Regions from separate parts of the Allobosea spartocytisi genome, predicted to be linked through region 1. Evidence: predicted binding sites of a transcription regulator. Region 1 holds the regulator's gene; each other region holds the start of a gene.
What was found. Region 1 encodes PhoB, which activates phosphate uptake and scavenging genes when phosphate is short. Its sites were predicted from a motif close to TGTCATNNANCTGTCAT; they were not measured.

Region 2: ugpB (sn-glycerol-3-phosphate ABC transporter substrate-binding protein UgpB) is a predicted target of PhoB. The motif match lies at 2,547-2,563, and genes of this name have one in related genera.
Region 3: IED13_RS04510 (RNA degradosome polyphosphate kinase) is a predicted target of PhoB. The motif match lies at 2,141-2,157, and genes of this name have one in related genera.
Region 4: IED13_RS26310 (YdcH family protein) is a predicted target of PhoB. The motif match lies at 1,619-1,635, and genes of this name have one in related genera.

Annotation. Positions count from the first base shown of each region.
Region 1 covers NZ_JACXWY010000015.1:52,684-56,891, reverse strand. Annotated here, with positions in the region: gene pstB (phosphate ABC transporter ATP-binding protein PstB) at 1-753, shown strand, start outside; gene phoU (phosphate signaling complex protein PhoU) at 776-1,495, shown strand; gene phoB (phosphate regulon transcriptional regulator PhoB) at 1,508-2,206, shown strand; gene IED13_RS20465 (SpoIIAA family protein) at 2,259-2,645, opposite strand; gene IED13_RS20460 (LysR substrate-binding domain-containing protein) at 2,702-3,613, opposite strand; gene IED13_RS20455 (amino acid ABC transporter permease) at 3,816-4,208, shown strand, end outside.
Region 2 covers NZ_JACXWY010000003.1:139,546-143,753, reverse strand. Annotated here, with positions in the region: gene IED13_RS06045 (hypothetical protein) at 1-1,173, opposite strand, end outside; gene IED13_RS06040 (fumarylacetoacetate hydrolase family protein) at 1,271-2,449, opposite strand; gene ugpB (sn-glycerol-3-phosphate ABC transporter substrate-binding protein UgpB) at 2,649-3,974, shown strand; gene ugpA (sn-glycerol-3-phosphate ABC transporter permease UgpA) at 4,051-4,208, shown strand, end outside.
Region 3 covers NZ_JACXWY010000002.1:353,704-357,911, forward strand. Annotated here, with positions in the region: gene IED13_RS04495 (CDP-alcohol phosphatidyltransferase family protein) at 1-180, shown strand, start outside; gene IED13_RS04500 (AI-2E family transporter) at 222-1,328, shown strand; gene IED13_RS04505 (HdaA/DnaA family protein) at 1,336-2,034, shown strand; gene IED13_RS04510 (RNA degradosome polyphosphate kinase) at 2,257-4,208, shown strand, end outside.
Region 4 covers NZ_JACXWY010000032.1:10,472-14,679, forward strand. Annotated here, with positions in the region: gene IED13_RS26295 (5-(carboxyamino)imidazole ribonucleotide synthase) at 1-659, opposite strand, end outside; gene purE (5-(carboxyamino)imidazole ribonucleotide mutase) at 656-1,156, opposite strand; gene IED13_RS26305 (YdcH family protein) at 1,257-1,475, opposite strand; gene IED13_RS26310 (YdcH family protein) at 1,705-1,893, shown strand; gene IED13_RS26315 (GlsB/YeaQ/YmgE family stress response membrane protein) at 2,035-2,295, shown strand; gene IED13_RS26320 (YidB family protein) at 2,328-2,840, shown strand; gene IED13_RS26325 (acyl-CoA synthetase) at 2,883-4,208, opposite strand, start outside.

The DNA.
Region 1 (4,208 bases):
CCCGTCCGGATCGCGGTGAAAAACCTCGATTTCTACTACGGCGAGCACAAGGCGCTGAAGAACATCAATCTCGACTTCCGTGACCGCCATGTCACGGCGCTGATCGGGCCTTCGGGCTGCGGCAAGTCGACCCTGCTGCGCATCTTCAACCGGATCTACTCGCTCTATCCGGAGCAGAAGGCGACCGGCGAGATCATGCTCGACGGGCGCAACATCATCTCCAACGACGTCGATGTGAACGAGCTGCGCTCGCGCGTCGGCATGGTGTTCCAGAAGCCGACGCCCTTCCCGATGTCGATCTACGACAACGTCGCCTTCGGCATCCGCCTCTACGAGAAGCCGCCGAAGTCGGAGCTCGACGACCGCGTCGAGGGCGCACTGCGCCGCGCCGCGCTCTGGGACGAGGTCAAGGACAAGCTGAAGAGCTCCGGCATGGGCCTCTCCGGCGGCCAGCAGCAGCGCCTGTGCATCGCGCGCACCATCGCGCAGAAGCCGGAAGTGATCCTGTTCGACGAGCCGACCTCGGCGCTCGATCCGATCTCGACCGGCAAGATCGAGGACCTGCTGGAGCAGCTCAAGAGCGACTTCACCATCGCCATCGTGACGCACAACATGCAGCAGGCGGCGCGCATCTCGCAGTACACGGCCTTCATGTATCTCGGCGAGGTCATCGAGTTCGCGCCGACCAACACGATCTTCATGAACCCGGCGAAGAAGCAGACGCAGGATTACGTCACCGGCCGGTTCGGCTGAGCGGCGACGGAGGAGGAACCCCATGACCGACCACATCGTCCGCTCCTACGACGCCGATCTCGAAGGCCTTCGCCGCAGCCTCGCCGAAATGGGCGGGATGGCCGAGCGCATGCTCGGCGATGCGACCGTGGCGCTGGTGCGCCGCGACACCACGCTGGCCCAGAAGATCATCTCCGCCGATCAGCGCCTCGACAATCTCCAGCGCGAGGTCGAGGAGAAGGCGGTGCTGACCATCGCCCGGCGCCAGCCGCTGGCCAACGATCTGCGCGAGCTGATCTCCGCCATCCGCATCGCGGCGGATGTCGAGCGTGTCGGCGATCTCGCCAAGAACATCGCCAAGCGCGCCGTCGCCATCTCCGGGCAGTTCCAGCCGCCGCACCGCGCCGTGGTCGGGCTGGAGCACATCAGCCGCCTCGTTCAGGCGCAGCTCAAGGATGTGCTCGACGCTTATGCCGCCGGCAACGAGCAGAAGGCGCTCGAGGTCTGGCGCCGCGACGACGAGATCGACGCGCTCTACACCTCGCTGTTCCGCGAGCTCCTGACCTATATGATGGAAGATCCGCGCAACATCACCTTCTGCACGCATCTTCTGTTCTGCGCCAAGAACATCGAGCGCATCGGCGACCACACCACCAACATCGCCGAGACGATCCACTATCTCATCACCGGTGACTCGCTCGACGCGAACCGGCCGAAGCTCGACACGACCAATATCGAGGTCGAGGCGATCACGGGTAGCTGAGGCTAAGGAATCATGGCGGCACGCATCCTGATCGTCGAGGACGAAGAGCCTCTCACCCTGCTGCTGCGCTACAACCTCGAAGCCGAGGGCTTCGAGGTCGACAGCGTGGCGCGGGGGGACGACGCCGAACTGCATCTGCGCGACCACACGCCCGATCTGGTGCTGCTGGACTGGATGCTGCCGGGCCTTTCCGGCATCGAACTCTGCCGCCGGCTGCGCTCGCGGCGCGACACCGAGCGGGTGCCGATCATCATGTTGACGGCGCGCGGCGAGGAGACCGAGCGGGTGCGCGGGCTCGCGACCGGCGCCGACGACTATGTCGTGAAGCCGTTCTCCCTGCCGGAGCTGACGGCGCGCATCCAGGCGCTGCTGCGCCGGGCGAAGCCCGGCCATGTCGCGGGCCTGCTGCAGGCGGGCGACCTCGAGCTCGACCGCACCACGCGGCGCGTCCGCCGCGCCGGCAGCGAGCTGCATCTGGGGCCGACCGAGTTCCGCCTGCTCGAATTCCTGATGCAGGCACCGGGCCGCGTCTATTCCCGCGCCCAGCTCCTCGACGCCGTCTGGGGCCGGGACGTCTATATCGACGAGCGCACCGTCGACGTGCATGTCGGGCGCCTGCGCAAGGCGATCACCCCTGCCGACGCCAAGGATCCGCTCAGGACCGTGCGCGGCGCGGGCTATGCCTTCGACGAGACGTTCGCCAGAAGCTGACTGCCGCCGGAGCTGACACGCGAGCCGAGCCCCGGCTCGCAGCGCCCGTGCTTCAGGTGTCGGGGCCGCCCTCGATATCGGCGGCCCAGGCCAGGGCGGCTTCGCGCTCGGCCGGCGGGAAGGTACGGATCTCGACGAAGGGGACTACCGGGGCGAAGAGCCGCGCGACGCGATCGAGCCAGCCCTTCTCGACGATGATCGCCTCCTTGGGGAAGCGCCTGAGTTCCCAGAGCTTGCCGAAGCTGTAGCGCGCGTCCTTCCAGGCCGCGGCGAAGGTCATGTCGTCGAAGGCGGTGATATCGGCGAGGATCGCGACCTTCTCGTGCCGGCTCAGCCGGTCTTCGACATCGGCGGCGACGCGCTCGATATCGGCCGGCTCGATGGTGCCGCTGAGCGCGATGGCGAGAACATGGTCGGGAGCCGGAAGAATGGTGATCATGGCGGCCTCCTCCTGTGCCGATGTCAACGCATGGCCGGCCGGGAGGTTGCGGGCGCTCAGGCTGCTCGCGTCGCCGCGTCGAAAGCCGCGGCCTCCGTCCTCAGCCAGGCGATGAAGGCGTCGAGGCCGGGGCGCGAGGGCTGGTCCAGGCGGCGGGTCAGCCAGCAGCCGGTGACGCTGGTGAAGCCGATATCGAGCGGGTTGACCAGCGCGCCCGAAGCCAGTTCCTCGGCGACATAGCAGCGTGGCGCCAGCGCGACGCCGAGCCCCGCGACCGCGGCGCGGATGATGACGGAGTAATAGCCGTAGCGGACGGTATGGGCCGGCACCGCGCCGCGCAGGCCATGCGCCTCGGTGAACTCGGCCCAGAAGGCCGGCATCTGGTAATGCTGCAGCAGCGTCATCTTCTGGATGTCGGCGGCGCGGCGGAAACCGCTCATGCGCTCCAGCAATTCGGGCGCGGCGACGAGGGCGACATCGCGGCCGAACAGATAATGCGCCTCCTTGCCGGGCCAGGGCGGGGTGCCGTGGTTGATCTCGATGTCCGGCTCTTCCGTCTCGTTTTCGCTGACATAGTTGGTGAACTGGACGTCGACGCCGGGATGGGCCTCGGCGAAGACGGGGAAGCGCTCCATCAGCCAGCGCTCGCCGGCGATGGCGACCATGTGCAACCGGATCGGCCGGGCGATGGCGACGCGCTCGGCCAGGCGCATCGCACCGCGTTCCATCTGCTCCAGGGCGGCTTCGGCATAGGGCAGGTAGATCGCGCCGGCCTCGGTCAGCTTGAGGCCGACCGGATTGCGCTCGAACAGCACCGTGCCGAGATGGTGCTCGAGCGACAGGATCTGCTTGGAGACCGCGCTCTGCGTCAGGTTGACGACGCCGGCGGCGCGGGCGGTCGAGCCCAGTCGCGCGACGGTGACGAAGGCGCGCATGGCGGTGGAGGAGGGCGGGGGCCGCAAGGCCATGGGTATTCCGTTTTGGACTAGGCTACCGGAGATCGTTTCGTTTGCTGGCTGCCGGGTCAAGAGGTCATTCTTACGCTTGGGGAGGAGGGGCTCGCATGAATTTGACAATCTGCCCGTGCTGCGGTGGTTTCCGCGGACCAACGGCTTCGCGGTCGATGGCGCTTTCGAGAGCCGCCGGCAAGCCCGTCCGGGAGTGCCGTCGATGAGCCATGCCGTCACCTCGCCGGTCGCCAGCCGCGATCTGGCCGCGATCGCGCGACTCAGGATCGTGCCGCGTCGCTTCTATGGGCGCTGGGTCGCGGCGGCGCTCATCATCGCTGTCCTCGCCTGGATTATCGCCGCCTTCGTCAAGGGCGACATCGCCTGGCCGGTGGTCGGGCAGTTCTTCACCGCGCCCGCGATCCTCTCCGGTCTCGGCAACACGCTGATCATGACGGTCTGCGCGATGACGCTGGGCATCGTGCTCGGCGTGATCTTCGCGATCATGTACATGTCGCCGAACCCGGTGCTGCGCAGCGTCGCGCTGTTCTACATCTGGTTCTTCCGCGGCACGCCGCTGCTGCTGCAGCTCCTGATCTGGTTCAACCTGGCGCTG
Region 2 (4,208 bases), on a different contig from region 1:
CGGCGCGCCCAGTAGGGCCCGCATGCTGCGCTCGACATAGATCACCGCCGTCGGCAGGCTCACGGCGAGCGCCAGCACCAGCACCAGCGGGCGCATCGGGTCGTCGCGGCGCTGCCACCAGTCGCGGAGCAGGGTGAGCAGGATCGGCCAGAGCCCGATGAATTCGAGCGAGCCGGTATTCTGCGTCTCGAAGAAGGTCAGCGCCGCGAATCCCGCTGCGAGCCAGCCGAGGGGGCTGTTGGCCAGCGCCCGCCAGCCGGCGAGGGAGGCGGGGAGGCCGCTCCGCCAGGATGCGAGGGCGAGCGCTCCGAGCAGCAGCAGCACCGGGCCGACCACGTTGAACTTGACCGAGGCGACGGTGAGGAAGCGCGGCAACAGCGCGCCGGTGTTGAGGCCGAGCAATTGCAGGATGTCGGCGAGATAGGCCGAGACGATGCCCGTCGCCAGCTCGAGCCCGGCCAGTGCCGCGATGACGAGGCCGGCGGCGATGGCGACGTCGAGCAGGCGCATCCGCCCGGCGACCAGCGCATAGCCGACGATGAGCGTGCCCGTCACCGCGCCGGTGATCTTCACGAGGAAGAGGCTCAGCATCAGCGCGGCGACGAGGCCGATCCGCAAGGCGCGATGACGCGCGAAGAGCAGCGTCGCGATCAGCAGGTAGAGCAGCAGGCTGACATGGCGGTTGTAATAGCCGTAGCCGTCGAAGCCGGGCGATGGGTAGAGCGCGTGCAGGTTGATCGGCAGCGCGGCGAACATCAGCAGCGGCAGGAGCAGTGCGAGCGCCTGTCCGCGCGCCCTTGGCGCGAGATCGACCATCAGCAGCGCGGTGAGCGGCAGCAGCACCGGCAGCAGCGCCCAGTTGACCAGCAGCATCGGCTGCGCGGCCGGAAAGAGCGCATCGAGCCCGGCGGCGAGATAATAGCCGAGCGGCCCGACCGGCGCGAAGAAGTCCAGCCCCGGCGCCTGCCCGACATGGATGCGCTGGATCGCGTCGAGATAGACGACTGTGTCCCAGGCATTCGGGCCGAGCGGCACGCGCAGCGGCAGGTTCAGCCCGGCGATGACCGCGACGACGAAGGCCGCGATCCAGACGAGAGGGTTGCGCAACAGGCGCCCGGCGAGGTTGCCGCCCTCGCCGCGGGGGAGCCCGGTCCTGATGTCGCCCACCGCCAACGCCAACCCTCCTGGTCGCGCGCTCTCTGACAGAAAAACCTTACCAGCAAGCTGACGCGGTTGCCGACACTGCCCCCTGCCGGCCGAGGTTATGGCCTCAAAGCAGCCCGCGCTTCGCGAGATGGCGCATCAGATGCGAGGCGCCATAGGTCCAGGGCTCGCATTCATCCGTGCGCTTCATCCGGTTGACGAGGCTGCCCAGTTCGGGCGCCGCGATGGTGACGATATCCCCGTATTTATGGGTGAAGCCGCCGCCCGGCGCACCGCGATCCTTGATCGGCGCGAACATGGTGCCGAGATAGAGCGCCGCCCCGTCCGGATACTGGTGATGCGGGCCGATCATCTGCGCCGCCAGATCGGCCGGGTCGCGGCTGATCTTGGCGATCGAGGAGGAGCCTTCGAGCGTGAAGCCGTCCTCGCCCGCGACCGTCAGCGTCACGGTCGTCCTGCGGACATGGTCGAGCGTGAAGCCCGCGTCGAAGAAGCGGATGAAGGGGCCGACCGCGGCCGCGGCATTGTTGTCCTTGGCCTTGCCGAGCAGCAGCGCCGAGCGGCCCTCGACATCGCGCAGATTGACGTCGTTGCCGAGCGTTGCGCCGACGATCGTGCCGGTCGAGGCGACGATCAGCACGATCTCCGGCTCCGGGTTGTTCCAGCTCGAAGCCGGATGCAGGCCGGCATCGACGCCGGTCCCGACGGTCGACATCGCCGGCGCCTTGGTGAAGATCTCGGCGTCCGGGCCGATGCCGACCTCGAGATACTGGCTCCAGGCGCCCTGCTTGATCAGCACCTCCTTGAGATGCATCGCCTCGGGCGAGCCGGGCTTGAGCTTGGACAGGTCGTCGCCGATGAGCTTGCCGATCTCCTCGCGGATCGTCGCAGCGGCGGCCGGGTTGCCGCGCGCCTTCTCCTCGATCACGCGCTCCAGCATCGAGACGGCGAAGGTGACGCCGGCGGCCTTGACCGCCTGCAGGTCGAGCGGCGAGAGCAACCAGGGCTTCGAGGGGTCGCGCCTATCCACGGGCGTGTTCGCCAGGATGTCGGCGAGCGAGGCGATCGCCTCGCCCTCGACCGCGCGCAGCGCCTTGGCGGGATCGGTCGATTCGCACAGATCGCGGCTGGTCGGGAAATGGGCGCTGACGTCGATCACCCGCCCGTTGCGGACGGTGACCACCGCCGGGCCACCGAGATCGGGCCGCCAGACCCGGCCGGCCAGGACGGCGGTTGCGGCATCCTGCGGCAGGGTCGCTGCGACGGAGAGGTCGAGATCGGGCATGGCGTCGTCCAGGAGAGAAATCGTTCGGGAGCCGGAGAACAGCCGCTTATGCGCAAATGCGCAAGCCGGTTCGCGACCATAGGTGGATTGCGCCGGGCGTCATCGATTTGTCATTGAAATGTCGCCCGCGCTTCATGCTAGCTTGCGCACCAACGACAAGAACCGCGGCGGGGTCCGCCCGCGGAAGGGAGATCGACCCATGAGCATCAAATCCCGTATCCTGATGAGCGCGGCGGCGTTCGCGCTCGCCGGTGCTTCGCCGGCTTTCGCCCAGACCGAGATCCAGTGGTGGCACGCGCTGACCGGCGCCAACAACGACGTCGTCGTCAAGCTCGCCAATGATTTCAATGCCTCGCAGAAGGAATACAAGGTCGTTCCGGCCTATAAGGGCTCCTACCCCGACGCGTTGAACGCCGGCATCGCCGCCTTCCGCGCCGGCCAGGCGCCCCACATCCTGCAGGTCTTCGAGGTCGGCACCGGCACGATGATGTCGGCCAAGGGCGCGATCAAGCCGGTCCATGAGATGATGAAGGAAGCCGGCGAAAAATTCGATCCGAACGCCTATCTCCCGGCGATCAGCGGCTACTATTCGACGGCGAAGGGCGAGATGCTCTCGATGCCGTTCAACTCGTCCTCGATGGTGATGTGGTACAACAAGGACGCCTTCAAGAAGGCCGGCCTCGACCCCGCCAAGCCGCCGAAGACCTGGCCGGAGGTGTTCGCGGACGCCAAGAAGCTCAAGGCCGCCGGCTACGACAAATGCGGCTTCTCGAACGCCTGGGCGACCTGGGCCAATATCGAGCAGTTCGGCGCCTGGCATAACATTGCGCTGTCGACCAAGGTCAACGGCATGGCCGGCACCGATGCGGTGATGACCTTCAACAAGGACCCGGTCTTCCTCAAGCACTGGACCAATCTGGTCGAGCTGCAGAAGGACAAGACCTATGACTATTCCGGCCGCACCAACAATGGCGAAGGTCGCTTCACCTCGGGCGAATGCCCGATCTTCCTGACCTCCTCGGGCTTCTATGGCAACGTCGTCGCCAATGCGAAGTTCGACTGGGGCAACGCCCCGATGCCGTACTATCCCGACGTGCAGGGCGCGCCGCAGAACTCGATCATCGGCGGCGCCTCGCTGTGGGTGATGGGCGGAAAGTCGGCGAACGAGTACAAGGGAGTCGCCAAGTTCTTCACCTTCCTCTCCGACGTCGACCGCCAGGCGAAGCTGCACACCGAGTCGGGCTATCTGCCGATCACCAAGGCCGCTTATGAGAAGGTCAAGGCGTCCGGCTTCTACAAGGACAAGCCCTATCTCGAGACCCCGATCCTCGAGCTGACCAACAAGACCCCGACCGACAACTCGAAGGGCCTGCGCTATGGCAGCCTCGTCCAGATCCGCGACATCTGGTCGGAGGAGCTGGAGGCGGCGCTGAACGGTCAGAAGTCGCCGCAGGCGGCGCTTGACGCGGCTGCCGAACGCGGCAACCAGATGCTGCGCCAGTTCGAGCGGACCGCGGCCCGCTGAGCGGTCGGCGCTCGCATATCCAAGGCCATCCCGGACAGATTCCGTCCGGGATGGCCGTCTCGTTCCAGGGAAGCCGATGCAGAAGAACGCATACTTCAAGGGGCTGACGATCCCCTTCCTGCTGCTTCTGCCGCAGCTCGCGATCACCATCGTGTTCTTCTACTGGCCGGCGACCCAGGCGGTCTGGCAGAGCTTCCTGCTCGAGGACGCCTTCGGCACCGCGACGCAATTCGT
Region 3 (4,208 bases), on a different contig from region 1:
CTGGCGCTCGGCTCGCGCGCCTTCGGCATCGATCCCGGTCCCGCCGGCACGGTCGGCGAGCTGGTCGTCGCCTTGTTGACGCTCGCCTCGATGGCGGCCTATCTCGCCTTCTGGCTGCGGCACATGGCGGGATCGACCGAGACCGCCCGCGCTGGCCGGGAACCGCCGGACCACGTATAGAGTTGCTCGTCTTCCTGCCGAAGACGCGAAGAGGCTGATGGATGACCTTACAGCGCCAGATCGGCTTTTGGCTGGGTTCCCTCTTCCTCTTCGTGCTGTTCCTGGTGCTGCTCAGGGACATCCTGCTGCCCTTCATCGCGGCGCTGGCGCTTGCCTATCTGCTCGATCCGCTGGCCGACCGGCTGGAGCGCCTCGGGATGAGCCGTCTTGCCGCGACCATCGTCATCCTCGTCGTCTTCATCCTGATCTTCGCGCTGGTGCTGATCCTGCTCGCGCCGCTGCTCGGCCAGCAACTCGCCGGGCTGGTGGCACGGCTGCCCGGGGATGCGGCGAAACTGCAGTCGCTCGTGCTCGAAAAGGGCGCGCCCTGGCTCGAGCGCTTCGGCGGCGGCGATCTTGCCAAGCAGGCGCAAAGCTCGCTGGGCGACCTCGTCGGCCAGGCGACGAAATGGGTTGGCGGCCTGCTGCAATCGCTCTGGAGCGGCGGCACCGCGATCGTCGGCGTCTTTTCGCTGCTGGTGCTGACGCCGGTCATCGCCTTCTATCTGCTGGTCGACTGGGATCGCATGGTCGCGACCGTCGATAGCTGGCTGCCGCGCGACCATCGCAAGACCATCCGCGGGCTGGTCCGCGAGATGGACACCGCCATCGCCGGATTCCTGCGCGGGCAGGCGCTGGTCTGCCTGCTGCTGGGCGCTTTCTACGCCATCGGGCTGAGCGTGGTCGGTGTCAATTTCGGCGCGTTGATCGGCATCATCTCGGGCTTCCTCTCCTTCATTCCCTATGTCGGCTCGCTGACCGGGCTCGTGCTCTCGGTCGGCGTCGCGACGGTGCAGTTCTGGCCGGACTGGACCTGGCCGCTGGCGACGCTCGGCGTCTTCCTGGTCGGGCAGTTCCTCGAGGGCAACATCTTCCAGCCGAAATTCGTCGGCGATTCGATCGGCGTCCATCCGGTCTGGCTGATGTTCGCGCTGCTTGCCTTCGGTTCGCTCTTCGGCTTCGTCGGCCTGCTGCTGGCGGTGCCGCTGGCGGCGGTGATCGGCGTGCTCTGCCGCTTCGCCCTCAGGCAGTATCTCGCCAGCAATCTCTATCGCGGCATTCATCCGAACCCGGCGAAGGCCGATGTGACGATCGAGATCGAGCGCTGAGCCGCCCATGTCAGACGCGCCTTCGCGCCCGCGCCAGCTCGCCTTCGACCTGCCGGTCGACAGTCGCCACGGCGTCGAGGATTTCCTCGTCGGCCCCTCGAACGAGGCGGCCTACGGGCTGGTCGAAAGCTGGCCGCGCTGGCCGGATGCCTGGCTGCGCCTGACGGGACCGGAAGGCGCGGGCAAGACCCATCTCGCCGCGATCTGGGCCCGCATGGCCCATGCCTGGACAATTCCCGCGCGTGATCTGGCTGACGAGAAGGTGCCGCATCTGGTCTCGGGCGGCGCGCTCGTGATCGAGGATTGCGATGCCGCCCCCTTCGACGAGCCGGCGCTGTTCCATCTGATGAACGCGATCAAGGCGCGCGGCGGCCATCTGCTGCTGACGGCGCGCACGCCGCCCGATCTCTGGGGCCTGCGCGTGCCGGACCTGCTCTCGCGCCTGCGGCTGGCACCGAGCGCCACCATCGAGCCGCCGGATGACGGGTTGCTTCGCGCCGTGCTGGTCAAGCTCTTCATCGATCGCCAGCTCGTGGTCGATACGGCGGTCATCGATACGCTGGCGCTCAGGATGGAGCGCTCCTTCGCCGCCGCGCGGCAGGTCGTGGACCGGCTCGACCGGGTGGCGCTGGAGCGCGGCCGGCGCGTGACGCGCCCGCTGGTGCAGGAGGTGCTGGCCGAGCTGTTCCCGCAGGAGCCGGGCTGAGCGGCTTGCTGACGATCGCGGGGGCTGCCGGGCGCCCCGTGAAGCCTCCTATCTATGGCCGGCGGCCGATGCCTGCTAACCTTTTCCGACAGCGATTCATGTCGCTTGTCATCGAACCGTCACGGTAGGATGGCTTCACAACGCCCCATGAGACGCACGAGCAGGACGACGACCAGGGTAAGGGTACGGACCAAGCGCATGACCACGGAGATCGCGGCCGACATGCCCGACATGCCGGATAGGGCGACGGGGGATTCGGACGCATTGCCGCTGCGCCGGCAGCCGGCGCGCTTCATGAATCGCGAGCTCTCCTGGCTGCAGTTCAACCGCCGGGTCATGGAGGAGGCGTCGAACCGCAGCCATCCGCTGCTGGAGCAGCTGCGCTTCCTCTCGATCTCGGCCAACAACCTCGACGAGTTCTTCATGGTCCGCGTCTCGGGCCTGCGCGAGCAGCTCAAGGCCGGCGTCGTCACTCCCAGCCAGGACGGGCTCACCCCGGCCGAGCAGCTCGTCGAGATCGGCAATGCGGTTTCGGCCCTGACCGACGACCAACAGGCGCGCTGGGTCGAACTGCGCCATGAGCTGCACGAGAACCGCATCCACCTGCTCGGCCCGGCCGATATCGGTTCGCAGGACCGGATCTGGCTGGAGGACTATTTCCTCAATTACGTCTTCCCGGTGCTGACACCGCTGGCGATCGACCCGGCCCATCCCTTCCCCTTCATCCCGAATCTCGGTTTCACCGTCGCGCTCGCGCTGGAGCGCCTCAGCGACGGGCGCCAGCTCGACGCGCTGATCCGCGTGCCGATCAAGATCGACCGCTTCATCGAGCTGCCCGATCTCGCCCGCGAAGGTTTGCACCGCTTCATCACCCTCGAGGATGCGGTCTCGCTCTTTATCGCCAAGCTTTTCCCCGGCTACGAGGTCAAGGGCACCGGCTCCTTCCGCGTCATCCGCGACTCCGACCTCGATATCGAGGAGGAGGCGGAGGACCTCGTCCGCGTCTTCGAGACCATGCTGAAGCAGCGGCGCCTCGGCGTCGTCATCCGGCTCGAACTCTCGACCGGCATGCCCGACCATCTGCGCCGGATGATCGTGCGCGAGCTCAAGGTCGACAGCGACGAGGTCGTCGAGGTCAACGGCATGATCGGCCTGAACGAGCTTGCCCAGCTCGTCAGCGTCGACCGGCCGGACCTCAAGTTCAGGCCCTACAACGCCCGTTTCCCCGAGCGCATCCGCGAGCATGGCGGCGACTGCTTCGCCGCGATCCGGCAGAAGGACCTGCTGGTCCATCATCCCTATGAGAGCTTCGACGTCGTGGTGCAGTTCCTGCAGCAGGCGGCGCGCGACCCCAATGTCGTCGCGATCAAGCAGACGCTCTACCGCACCTCTTCGAACTCGCCGATCGTCAAGGCGCTGACCGAGGCCGCCGAGGCCGGCAAGTCGGTGACCGCACTGGTCGAGCTCAAGGCCCGCTTCGACGAGGAAGCGAACATCCGCTGGGCCAAGGAGATGGAGCGCGCCGGCGTCCAGGTCGTCTACGGCTTCATCGAGCTGAAGACCCACGCCAAGCTGTCACTGGTGGTGCGGCGCGAAGCCGGCCAGCTCGTCAGCTACTGTCATATCGCGACCGGCAACTACCATCCGATCACGGCGCGCATCTACACCGACGTGTCCTTCTTCACCGCCGATCCGGTGCTTTCGCAGGATGTCGCCCGCGTCTTCAACTTCATCACCGGCTATGCCGAGCCGGCCGGGCTGGAGCGCATGGCCGTCTCGCCGACGAACCTGAAGAAGCGTCTGCTCGGCGACATCGCCGAGGAGGTCGCGCATGTGAAGGCCGGCCGCAAGGGCGCGATCTGGGGCAAATGCAATTCACTGGTCGATCCCGAGATCATCGACGCGCTCTATGACGCCAGCCGGGCCGGTGTCGAGATCGACTTCGTCGTGCGCGGCATCTGCTGCCTGCGGCCAGGCCTGCCCGGTTTGTCGGAGAATATCCGGGTCAAGTCGATCATCGGCCGCTTCCTGGAGCACAACCGCATCTACGCCTTCGGCGCCGGCCATGGCTTGCCTTCGCCCAAGGCGAAGGTCTACATCTCCTCCGCCGACCTGATGCCGCGCAATCTCGACCGTCGCGTCGAGGCGCTGACGCCGATCCTGAACCCGACGGT
Region 4 (4,208 bases), on a different contig from region 1:
TGGTCGCGATGCTCGTTCTCGCAGACGTCGAAGGCGGCGAAGGCGCCGTCGAGCCCGCGCGCGGCGACGACCGAGACCTCGCGCTCGAAGGGCACGAAACCTTCGAGGATCGCGGGAAAGCGGCCGATCGCCTCATAGGCCTCGGCGAGGTCGGTGCCGGGAGCGATCTTGACCTGCCCCTTGCCGTCATAGCCGAAGCGGCGTGTCTTCAGGATCGAGGGGCGGCCGAGCGCGGCGACGGCGGCCTCGAGATCGGCCAGCGAATCGACGGCGCGGAACGGCGCGACCGCGAGGCCTAGATCGGCGACGAAGCTCTTCTCGCTCAGCCGGTCCTGCGTCACGGCAAGCGCGCGGGCTCCGGGATGCAGCGGCGTGCGCGCGGCGAGGAAGGCGGCGGTCGCCGCCGGCACGTTCTCGAATTCATAGGTCACGACGTCGACGGCGTCGGCGAAGTTGGCGAGGGCCGCCTCGTCGTCATAATCGGCGACGGTATGGCGGGTGGCCACGTCGAAGGCCGGGCTGTCCGCCTCCGGCGCGAAGACATGGCAGCGTATGCCGAGATCGGCGGCGGCGAGCGCCATCATCCGGGCGAGCTGGCCGCCGCCGAGGATGCCGAGCATGGCGCCCGGCGCGAGGCCGGTCGGAACAGGCGCGCTCATGCCTCGTCCCGATTCGGGCGCTCGGCGATGCCGGCGCTCTGGCGGGCGCGATAGGCCTCGAGACGTTCCGCCAGGGCCTCGTCCGAGAGCGCGAGCACGGCGGCCGCCAGGAGTGCGGCATTGACCGCGCCGGCACGGCCGATGGCGAGGGTGCCGACCGGGATGCCGGCGGGCATCTGCACGATGGAGAGCAGGCTGTCCTGCCCCGAAAGCGCCTTGGATTCGACCGGGACGCCGAAGACCGGCAGCGGCGTCAGCGAGGCGGTCATCCCCGGCAGATGGGCGGCGCCACCGGCACCGGCGATCACCACCTTGAAGCCTTCGGCCTTGGCGCCCTTGGCGAAGGAAAACAGCCGGTCCGGCGTGCGATGGGCCGAGACGATGCGGGCGTCATAGGGGATGGCGAGGGCGTCGAGCGCTTCGGCAGCATGACGCATCGTCGCCCAGTCGGACTGGCTGCCCATGATGATGGCGACGGGTGGGCTGGTCTTGGCCATGGATGCGCTCGGGCTTCGCCTTGGGAAGCGCGCGATCTAGACTGCCCGGCGCCCGATAAGCAAGGGCGAATCGGGTCTGGCGCCCATCGAATCGCCGTGCTCAGGCGATGATGTCGGGCGTCAGCGCATCCTCGATCTGCGAAATGCGGTCCTTCAGGTAGAGCTTCCGCTTCTTCAGCCGCTGCACCTGGATCTGGTTGATCGCGCCGACCCGCTCCAGCGCGTCGATGGCGCTGTCGAGATCGCGGTGCTCCTCGCGCAGCCGCGCCAGCTCCGCGGTGAAGGTCTCGACCTCTTCCGGGCTGAGCTCGAATCCCATGGCCATCTCATCATCGCCGCACTTGGCCGCGACTATGCCTTCGCCGCGATGCGCCTCGCAAGAGCGCGTGTCGCTGCCCAAGCCTCCGGGAGCCTTCTATTCACGGCTTCCGGGAAGGGAGCCGGAGTTGATCACAGAATCTCATGAATGCCGTGTGACAGTGCAGGGCAGACGTGAAGCCGGCTTTCTGTCAGATTGGTACGTCAACTGTTCATCAGGAGGATCCCAGATGTCGTTGCAGACCCGTCTTGTCGAACTCGAGCGCAAGCATCGCCAACTCGAGGACGCGATCGCCCGAGCCGTGGCGAGCCCTTCCTCCAGCGACCTCAGCGTGGCCGAGCTCAAGCGGAAGAAGTTGCAACTGAAGGATGAGATCGAACGCGTAAGGCTGACCATGCCGGGGCGAACCCTGCACTGAGACGACATTCCGCTTCGCCCGCGGGGCGTTACATGGATGCGGACTCGAACCGGCCCGAAAGGGCCGGTTCTTTTTTGCGCTATGGAACCTTCCCGGGATGTCGCATGTTGAAGCGTGGCGTTTCAACATGGGAGGGATAGCATGGGCATTATCTGGACCATCATCATCGGCTTTGTCGCCGGGATCATCGCCAAATTCATCACGCCGGGCTCGAACGAGCCGTCCGGCTTCATTCTGACAACAATCCTCGGCATCGTCGGCGCCTTCGTGGCGACCTATCTCGGTCAATCGCTCGGCTGGTATGCGCCGGGGCAGGGGGCAGGGCTGGTCGGCGCGGTGATCGGCGCCGTCATCGTCCTGTTGGTTTGGGCGATGATCAATGGCCGCCGCGGTTCTGTCTGATCCTGATCGAGTCCAGAAAAGGAGTTCCTGCCATGAGCAATGACAACGGGACCAGCAGCGGTTTTCCGTCGATGACGGCCCTGCTTGGGCTGCTCGCCGTCGCGGGCTACCAGCATCGCGACCAGATCTCGGAGTGGATCAGCAACAAGATGGGCGGCGGGCAGGGCGCCGCTCCGGCGGCCCCAGGGCAGGCGGGGGCCGCGCCCGGTCAGCAGCAGGCTGGCGGTGGCCTTCTCGGTAGCCTGGGCGGCTTGCTCGGCGCTGGCGGCGCCGGAGCGATCCTGAACAGCGGCCTTGGCGAACTGGTCGACCGCTTCAACCAATCCGGGCAGGGCGACAAGGCCAATTCCTGGGTCGGGACGGGCCCCAACCAGGATGTCGCGCCGGGCGATCTCGAGCAGGCGCTGGGGCCGGAGGTGCTCGACGCCATCGCCAAGCAGACCGGCCTCTCGCGCGAGGACCTGCTGGCCCGGCTCTCGAAAGTCCTGCCCGATGCGGTCGATCGCTATACGCCGGGCGGCAATCTCGGCAGCGCCAGGGGCTGAACGCTCCGGACGTAAGAGACATCGCCATGGCAGTGGCGCGGGCTAGAGGGCCCGCGCCATTTCGCGCAGGCGGAATTTCTGGATCTTGCCGGTCGAGGTCTTGGGGATCTCGGTGAAGATCACGGTCCTCGGGCATTTGAACGAGGCCAGATGCTGCTTGCACCAGGCGATCAGCTCCGCTTCGGTCGCCGGCTTGCCCGGCTTGAGCTCGATGAAGGCGCACGGCGTCTCGCCCCATTTCTCGTCAGGCCGGGCGACGACCGCGGCGGCCTGCACGGCCGGATGCTTGTAGAGCGCATCCTCGACCTCGATCGAGGAGATGTTCTCGCCGCCGGAGATGATGATGTCCTTGGAGCGGTCCTTGAGCTGGATGTAGCCGTCGGGATAGCGCACGCCGAGGTCGCCGGTGTGGAACCAGCCGCCAGCAAAGGCGGCGCCGGTCGATCTCGGGTTCTTCAAATAGCCCTTCATCACGACGTTGCCGCGCATCATCACCTCGCCGAGCGTCTGGCCGTCGCGCGGGACGGGCTGCATCGTGTCGGGGTCGAGCACGTCGAGCCCCTCCAATGCGGGATAACGCACGCCCTGGCGGGCTTTCTTCGCGGCCTGCTCGGCCGGCGGGAGCGTGTCCCAGTCGTCGTTCCACTCATTGACCACGGCCGGGCCATAGCACTCGGTCAGCCCGTAGAGATGGGTGACCTCGAAGCCGGCCTGCTTCATGCCGGCGAGCACCGCTTCGGGCGGCGGGGCGGCGGCGGTGAAGAAGGAAACGGTCTGCGGGAAGTCGCGGCGCTCCTCTTCCGGGGCGTTGAGCAGCGTCGACATCACGATCGGCGCGCCGCAGAGATGGGTCACGCCATGGTCGGCGAGCGCGTCATACATCGCCTTGGCCCGGACCTGGCGCAGGCAGACATGGGTGCCGGCGACGATCGAGATCGTCCAGGGGAAGCACCAGCCGTTGCAGTGGAACATCGGCAGCGTCCAGAGATAGACCGGATGGCGGCCGAGATTGCCGGTGATGACGTTGGAGGTGGCCAGCAGATTGGCGCCGCGATGGTGATAGACCACGCCCTTGGGGTCGCCGGTGGTGCCGGAGGTGTAGTTCAGCGCGATCGCGTCCCATTCATCGTCCGGCATCCGCCACGCGAATTCGGGATCGCCGGAGGCGACGAAATCCTCGTAGTCGACGCTGCCGAGGCGCTCGCCCGGCCCGTCATAGACCGGGTCGTCATAGTCGATGACGAGCGGCTTCGCCTTGCAGAGCGCCAGCGCCTCCCGGATCGTGCCGGAGAACTCGCGGTCGGTGATCAGCACCTTCGCTTCGCCATGGTCGAGCGAGAAGGCGATGATGGCGGCATCGAGCCTGGT